2 regions of the Massilia sp. PAMC28688 genome follow, and region 1 is predicted to be linked to the other one. Evidence: predicted binding sites of a transcription regulator. Region 1 holds the regulator's gene; the other holds the start of a gene.
The links. The regulator LexA, encoded in region 1, represses DNA repair genes until DNA is damaged. The targets are predictions, from matches to a motif close to ACTGTATNNNNATACAGT.
Positions count from the first base shown of each region.

Region 2: the regulator LexA is predicted to act here: its motif matches at 2,655-2,672, upstream of KY495_RS19095 (ATP-dependent helicase).

Region 1 covers NZ_CP080378.1:3,520,776-3,524,977, forward strand. Annotated here, with positions in the region: gene KY495_RS15725 (PAS domain-containing protein) at 1-1,654, opposite strand, end outside; gene lexA (transcriptional repressor LexA) at 1,806-2,441, opposite strand; gene KY495_RS15735 (DUF29 domain-containing protein) at 2,570-3,028, shown strand; gene rpsF (30S ribosomal protein S6) at 3,163-3,555, shown strand; gene priB (primosomal replication protein N) at 3,590-3,883, shown strand; gene rpsR (30S ribosomal protein S18) at 3,915-4,202, shown strand, end outside.
Region 2 covers NZ_CP080378.1:4,274,059-4,278,260, forward strand. Annotated here, with positions in the region: gene KY495_RS19070 (DUF1353 domain-containing protein) at 1-321, opposite strand, end outside; gene KY495_RS19075 (chromate transporter) at 362-940, opposite strand; gene KY495_RS19080 (chromate transporter) at 937-1,515, opposite strand; gene KY495_RS19085 (hypothetical protein) at 1,559-1,735, opposite strand; gene KY495_RS19090 (hypothetical protein) at 1,963-2,202, shown strand; gene KY495_RS19095 (ATP-dependent helicase) at 2,698-4,202, shown strand, end outside.

The DNA.
Region 1 (4,202 bases):
TGTCGAGCTGCACGACGCCGGTGGCGGCCTGGCTGACGATCTTTTCAAAGCGCTCGCGGCTGTCGTACAGGGCAATTTCTGCTTCCTTGCGTGCCGTGATATCCCGTACCGTGCCTGCCAGCTCGGCCGGCGCATCATCGCGCTTTGCCATGGCGCGGCCAAAGAACTCCACCCAGCGCAGCACGCCGTCCGGCCGCCTGATGCGGCCCTGGAAGAAGAAGCGCGCACCGACCACGCCGGCCTGGCTGATTGCCTGGCGAAACCCGGCGGCATCGTCAGGGTGGAGGAAGTCGCTCAGCAGGCGCGCCGCGCTCACCGGGCCGTCGCCCGGCGCCACCCCGAAGATTGCGTAGGGACGGGCATTCTCCCACGTCACGGCGTCGGTCTCGGGCGTCCAGCTCCACAAGCCAAGCTCGGTGGCTTCCGTGGCCAGCAGGAGGCGCTCATGACTGGCGTGCTGGGCTGCCTCCGCAATCTTGCGGTGCGTCTGGTCCACGCCATGGGCGAGCAGGCCGGTCACCCGGCCATCGGCGTCGCGCAGCGCCGCCAGCACCAGGTCCATGAAGCGCTTTTCGAGCGGCATGTCGGGCTTGCGCTGTAGCATCACGGGCATGTCGAACCCGAAAAACGGTTCACCGCTCTGGTACACAGAATCGAGCATTTCAAAGTAACCCTGTCCGGCCACTTCCGGCAAGGCTTCGCGGAAGGGCCGGCCTTCCAGGTTGCGGTTGCCCACTAGCTGGAGGTAGCGTTCATTGATCAATTCAACGATGTGCTCGGGACCGCGCATCACGCAGATGAAGGCAGGGGTCTGGCGCAGGATGTCATTCATTCTTTGATTGGCCGCCTGCACTTGCTTGAACAGTCGTTCGCGTTCCCGGCTCGCTTCGATCTCGGCCGTCACGTCGACGTGCACGCCAATCCATTCAGTTACCTCGCCGTCATCGCCCACTACCGGCACGCCCTTGACATCCATGTCGCGGTAGTGGCCATCGGCACGGCGCAGCCGGTGGCGGGTCTGGAAAACAGTACCCGTCGTCCATGCCCGCTCCCAGTCGCGCAGGGTGCCGGCGCGGTCGTTGGGATGGACCGCTTCCAGCCAGCCTTCGTGCAAGTACTGCGCCGCCGTCTGACCGGTAAAGGCGGCCCAGCTGGGCTGCTCGGTGACCAGGCCACCGGCAGCGGCGCGGTTCCAGACAATGGCGCTGGTGGCAGTGACGAGCGAGCGAAAGCGCGCTTCGCTGGCATGCAGTTCGCGTTCGGCCTGATGGGTGGCCGTCATGTCGCGCGACACGGCCAGCAAATGGTGCGTATGGCCATCGGGCGCCGTCACCTGCGTCACCACCACGTCCCACCATCGGGGGGCGCCCCTGGCAGTGGGGCAGAATGCCTGGAAGTGCCCGGTGCCGCCGGCGGCCGCCAGCGCTAGTGCCGATGCAATTTTCTGATGGCTCTCCGGCGGCCACAGCGACTTCCACTCAGCCCCCAGCAAGCGGGAGACATCGTCAATCTCCATGGCGCACAGGCCGTTCTGGTTCATGGACACGACACGGCCGTCGCAGCTGAGCAGCTTTACGCAGTCGGGACTGCTTTCAAACAGTTGCCAGCCGAGGCTCTGGGCGTGGAGGGCAGGCGGCTCGTGATCGCTCGGCATGGGTGGTGGAATCGCCAGGATAGAGCCGCATGACGCTATCGATCAGCATGGGGATTGATGACATGCCGATAATACATTGCCTGTGCCGGGAAGGGCGCGCCGCAGCGCGCCGGCAGACAAAAAAGGCCGGCATGCGCCGGCCCGTTGGCTGTCAGTGCCAGCTGCGCATCAGGCCGACGGCCAGGCCTTCGAGGGCGAAGTCATCCAGCTCGGGATCGACCTTGATGACCTTGAAGTCGGGATTTTCCGGCAGCAGCTCAATGAGGCCATTGGTTTTCTTGTAGCGCTTGACGGTGACATCCTCGCCAATCCGGGCCACCACGATCTGACCGTTCTTGGCACTGTCGACTTTTTTGACCGCCAGCAGGTCGCCATCCATGATGCCGGCGTCGCGCATGGACCAGCCGCGTACCTTGAGCAGGAAGTCCGGCTTGGCCGAAAACATGGCCGGGTCCACGCTGTAGGTCGCTTCCACATGTTCCTGCGCCAGGATGGGCGAACCGGCGGCCACGCGGCCCACCAGCGGCAGCGCCATCATGAGGGTAGGGGGCACCAGGGGAATGGCTTCCACGCTGGCGCCGACCAGGCGGATGCCGCGCGAGGTGCCGGGCGAAATCTCGATGGCACCCTTGCGGGCCAGCGCCTGCAGGTGTTCTTCAGCCGCATTGGCAGATTTGAAGCCGAGCTCGTTGGCGATTTCCGCGCGGGTGGGAGGAAAACCGGTGTTGTCGATCGCATCCTTGATCAGGTTGAGGATCTGTTCCTGGCGTGGCGTGAGCTTGATCATGGGCTGGGGTGGCTGTTTGTATGAACAGACTGTATTTTTGTACAGTATTTCGCCCAGCGCAAGTGTTAAATGCGAATTTGCCTGAATTTTTTGCAGATTCGGCGGTCCAAAGGGCGATGGAGGCAGAAATGAACCTGAACGATAGGCCAGAAGTCCATGACAAGGCCGATTACGAAGCCGATTTCACCTTGTGGCTGGAGGCCCAGCTACTGCTGCTGCGTGAGCGTCAGTTTGACAAACTTGACCTGGACAACTTATTCGAGGAAGTCGGAGGGATCTTGCGCAGCGAACGTCGTGAGGTGCGAAGCCGACTGGACCTGATTGTTGTGCATCTCCTGAAGTGCCAGTATCAACCACAACGCAAGAGCAAAAGTTGGCTTGCAACGCTGCGGACGCAACGCACCCGGCTGGGAAGGGTGCTGCAAGACAGCCCCAGTCTGCGCCGGCACATTCTCGACTTCGCTCACGAGAACTATCGTGGCTCAGTTGAGCAGGCTGCCGAACAGACCGGACTGGCCAGAGCGATATTCCCGGCAGCGCTTCCTTACAGCGAGGAGCAACTGCTTGACGCTGATTTCGTGCCCTGACCGACCCATAACCTGGAAGCAACACAGGCATTGCCAGCGGTGCGCGAATCGGGTTATAATCGCCGGCTTTCCCTTCCCACACTCGTCTTGACGCCGAGGTGGGCATTTGTTTAAACGTCCCTAAGGAGTGTTGCATGCGTCATTATGAAATCGTTTTTATCGTCCACCCGGACCAAAGCGAGCAAGTCCCGGCGATGATCGAGCGTTACAAGGCCAGCGTGACCACGCGCGGCGGTAATGTTCATCGCGTTGAAGACTGGGGCCGTCGTCAGATGGCTTACTCGATCCAGAAGCTGCCAAAGGCACACTACATCTGCATGAATATCGAATGCGACAACGAGACCCTGGTGGAACTCGAAACCGCGTTCAAATTCAATGATGCCGTGCTGCGTCACCTCACCGTTAAGATGAAGAAGGCTGAAACCACGCCATCGCCGATGATGAAGTCGGTACAACGTGAAGACGCAGCCAAGAGCCACCGCGCTGAAGCCCCGGCTCCAGCAGCAGCGCCAGCAGCCGCGGCCTAATTGTTGTACAGAATCCTGAACCTGATGTGATCTTTTGAATCAACTTCAGTTCGTAGCCCAGATTTGCGAGCGCGATGTCTTGCGCTACACCCCGGCCGGCGTGCCGATCGTGTCCGCCACCCTGATGCACAGTTCGCAGCAGGTCGAAGCAGGGGTGCCCAGGTTGGTCGAGTTTGAAATTGCTGCCTTTGCGGCAGGTGAAATTTCAGGACGATTCAGCCAGGCCGAACTGGGTGCCGTACATCAGTTCACAGGATTTCTGGCCAAGAAGAACCGCAGTAGCAAAAGCCTGGTGTTTCACATCATTGATTTTAGTGCCGCCGCTTAAGCGGAGCACATTTTAGATACAGGAGCCTCAAATGGCATTCGGTAAAAAGTTCGACAAAAACAAGCTCAAGCTGAAAGAAAAGCGCAAACAACAGAACCCACTGTTCAAGCGTAAGAAATTCTGCCGCTTCACCGCCGCCAACGTAGAACAGGTCGACTACAAAGACGTCGATACGCTGAAAGACTTCGTCCAGGAAAACGGCAAGATCATGCCAGCACGCCTGACCGGCACCAAGGCGCACTACCAGCGCCAGGTGGACACCGCCATCAAGCGCGCCCGCTACCTCGCGCTGCTGCCTTACACCGATCTGCACCACGCT
Region 2 (4,202 bases), 750 kb from region 1:
TTGCAAGGGGGGGCAGCCTCCCGCCAGGCAGGCAAAATAAAACATGGCATCGGCTTCCCGGCGCAGCACGCCTTCCTTGCCAACTGCTGCGTCATGGACCACGGCGGCGCGCCGGTAGCGGCCCGTGTAGGGGCTGCCAACTGACGACCATAGCGTGCGTGGAATGCTGGCGCCATTGACGATGGTTCCCGCGGGAACATCCCAGCGCCGCCCGGCCGGATCGAGATACCAGAAGTCTTCCAGAACCCGCATGTCGCGGTCGTTTCCGTTTTCATCGAGCCATTCGGTCTTGGGATTGCCCGAAAATGTGCCATTGCTCATCGCTCTTCCTCCAGTATGCGTTGCGCCCGCTGTCCGGGCCTTACACGAGCTGCAGCCAGCCCAGCACGGCGCCGGCGGCCAGCACCCACAAGATATGCAGCCGTGTGCGCCAAAGTACAAGCGCACTGATGACTGCCAGCAGCCACAGGGGCCAGTCGTCCATCCGGCCCGCGGCGCTGCCCAGGATCCAGCTGGTGGCGAACATGAGCGCAATGACCACCGGCGCCATACCGAGTTTGAAGGCGCGTACCGCCCGCAGGTCCCGGTTGCGGTGAGCCAAGCGCGCCGCGTTATACGTCAGTATGGTCGATGGCAGCAAGATCCCGCCCATGGTGATGGCCACGCCGAGCACTGCTGCACTGAAGCTTCCGGTATTCATGCCCACGTGCCAGCCCATCAAAGCGACGAACAGCACATTGGGACCAGGCGCGGCTTGGGCGAGGGCAATGGACTCGCTGAACTGGACCTGGCTGAGGTAATGATGTTCCTGCACCAGGAAGCGGTGCATGTCGGGCGACGTGGAAATGGCACCGCCCACGGACAGCAGCGACAGCATCATGAACTGCATGAGCAGGGCCAGCCAGTCGGCACTGCCCAGTACCAGCAAGGGGGCCGTCATGACCGCAGGCGCCGGTAACACAGCACGCAGGCACATGCTCCGGCGATGGGCAGCACATGCAGGAGCGGTACCCGCAGCAGTGCCACCAGGACAAACACCATGAGCGCCAGGGCCACGCACCAGGCCAGCGGCATGGGGTTGCGCGCCAGCGCTGCGGACAGGCGCAAGGCGGAGGCGGCGAACATGCCGGCCGCGGCTGCGGCCATGCCGCGGAACGCACCGGCCACGCCGGGATGGTCGCCGATGCGGGCGTGCAGCAAGGCGAGGCACAGGACGAGCAGCAAAGGCACCAGCAGCATGCCCGCCAGCGCAGCGATGGCGCCGCGCAGGCCGAAATGGCGGCCCCCGATCATCATGGACAGGTTGACGACGTTCGGTCCCGGCATCACCTGTGCCACGGCCCAGTCTTCCAGGAATTCGTCCTGGGTCAGCCATTGCTTGCGCTCGACCAGCTCACGCTGCACGATCGCCACGACCCCGCCAAAACCCTGCAAGGCCAGCAGGGTGAAGGAAATGAACAGCTCGGATGGTGAACGGGGCTGGCGAAGGGCGTTGGCGGTGGCGGGCGCGGTCATGCCCTGATTATGTCCCCGGGCTGGCGCCCTGTAAATGCCGGCCTTAGCCGCCGCCGATGCCCCGCATGACGCGTCCGCTTCCTTCACAGGCGGGGCAGGGCGCGCCACTGGCGAGTGTTCCCTTGCCGCTGCACTGGTCGCAAATATCCTCGGCCGCGCCTGGCGTGCCCGGCGCTGCCTCGTCCCCCGGCTTGAGAGGCGGGTCGCTGTTGATAGCCATGATCTGCTCGCTTCGATGTGATGTAGTGCCTCCTATTGTAGGCAGGCTCCTTGTTCAATGACGTTCGATTCCACCGGGCAAAGACACACACTTTATTCTCACACTGATGGAAACCTGATATTGACTTCGCCGGGTTTTGGGAGATACTCGGAATGCATAAATTTCGTTCCCTTCAGCATGTCCCATGATGTCCCATGATGTCCCATGATGAGTTAAGGAATCGCAATATGACTACTACCCCTCCTGGAAGTCCACTTTGCCCGGGCCGCCCGGCGAGCCAGCCGCGCCGCGATGAGCGCCAGCGCGACATTATCGACCATGCCGTGGCCGTGCAGGCCAGCTGGAACACGGTGGCCGCGATTGAATACCTGAAATCGAACGGGGTGGACCCTTCTCTGATAGAACGCGTGTTGCTCGAGCCCGCGCGCCGCCGCCCCGCACAACACAGGCGTGCCATGCCAGCCTGATGCATCAGCAGATATGGTTCCAGGCCACGCTGTCGCAGGAATGGCGCACGTTCCGAGTCGGCCAGCGAGATTGTTGTCAGTCTTGCATGACATGTATGGCTTTCCGGAACCGTTTCCGCGCCACCTTATGCACAAATTGGACCTGTAGGAAAAATCCTAGAATTTTTTTCGCGCTGCCGTCTTGACTTTGCAAGTCACTGATTTTAAACGACAAAAAATCTGCCTTCAGAACGGGCATTTTGTTGAAACCCGCATCAATGCTGGCTTCCTCGCTGTCAAGGGGCGCTTATCCACAAAGATATCCACAGCGAATGTGGATATCGCAAAAACTCCTTACAAATCGGCCACTTAGCGCCGAAATTGTAATGCTCTTGCAATAAATGGGGTGTACATACGCGCTGCCAAAGCGATGCTTGTCTGCGCGCCTGGTCTTATTATCCTTGCTTTGTACTACTGTGTAAATGTACAGTTGTATTATTTTTCGAGTGTACCTGCATGCCTGACGCCGCCGCCATCTTGTCCGACCCAGCCGACCCCTTCGCCAGCCTCAATAACGAGCAGCGCGCCGCGGTCGACCACGATATCGACGTGGCGGCTGATCAGTCGCGCCCCTTGCTGGTCATTGCAGGGGCCGGCTCCGGCAAGACCAGTACCCTGGCCCACCGTGTCGCGCGCCTGATCATGCGTGGCGCCGATCCCCAGCGTATTTTGCTGCTCACGTTTTCGCGCCGGGCGGCCACCGAGATGGGTAACCGCGCCGGCGCCGTACTGCAGCGCGTGTTTGCGCTGAACGCGGGCCAGGCGCCGGCCAGCCTGCCGTGGGCCGGCACCTTCCACAGCATCGGGGCGCGGCTGTTGCGCGAGTACGCGGGCCGGATCGGCCTGGAGTCCTCGTTCACCATCCATGACCGCGGCGATTCCGAGGACCTGATGGGGATGGTGCGCCACGAAATCGGCCTGACCCAGACCCAGAAGCGCTTTCCTCTCAAGGGCACCTGCCTGTCCATCTATTCGCGGGTCGTCAACAGCCAGGAGCCGCTGGGCCTGGTCCTGCAAAGCACTTTCCCCTGGTGCGCCGAATGGGAGCAGGAACTCAAGACCCTGTTTGGCGCCTACGTCGACGCCAAGCAGGAACAGAACGTCCTCGATTATGACGACTTGCTGCTGTTCTGGTCGGAGATGGCGGCAGACCCCGCACTGGGACCGGAAATTGGCGCCTTGTTCGACCATGTACTGGTGGATGAATACCAGGACACCAACCGCCTGCAGGCGGCCATCATTACCGGCATGAAGCCGGACGGGCAGGGTGTGATGGTGGTCGGTGACGACGCCCAGTCGATCTATTCCTTCCGGGGCGCCACCGTGAGGAATATCCTCGACTTCCCGTCCCAGTTCAGCCGGCAGGCCCGCATCGTGACGCTGGAGCGCAATTACCGCTCCACCCAGCCGATCCTGGATGCATCCAATGCCCTTATTGCGGCGGCGCTGGAGCGCCACGCCAAAACGCTGTGGACCGACAAGGTATCGAGCGCCAGGCCACAGCTGGTGCTCATTCCCGACGAAGCCGAACAGGCACGCTGGGTGTGCAGCCGCGTCCTCGAACAGCGGGAAGCCGGGATGGCGCTGACGTCGCAGGCGGTCCTGTTTCGCGCCGCCAGTCACAGCGCGGCGCTGGAGCTGGAACTGATGCGGCGTAATGTCCCCTTCGTCAAATTCGGTGGCCTGAAATTTCTGGAAGCGTCCCACATCAAGGACGTGCTGGCGGTGCTGCGTTTTGCGCAGAATCCGAGCGGGCGCCTGGCCGGCTTCCGCGTGGCCCAGCTGATCCCCGGGATCGGCGCGGCCACCGCCACCCGCCTGCTTGACGCGGTGGGCGCAGCGGCAGAACCGGTCCGCGCGGTCGAAGAGTTTGCCGCGCCGCCCAAAAGCGCGGGCGACTGGAATGCCTTTGTGGCCCTGTACAAGGCCCTGCGTGCACCGGGCTTGCGCTGGCCGGCAGA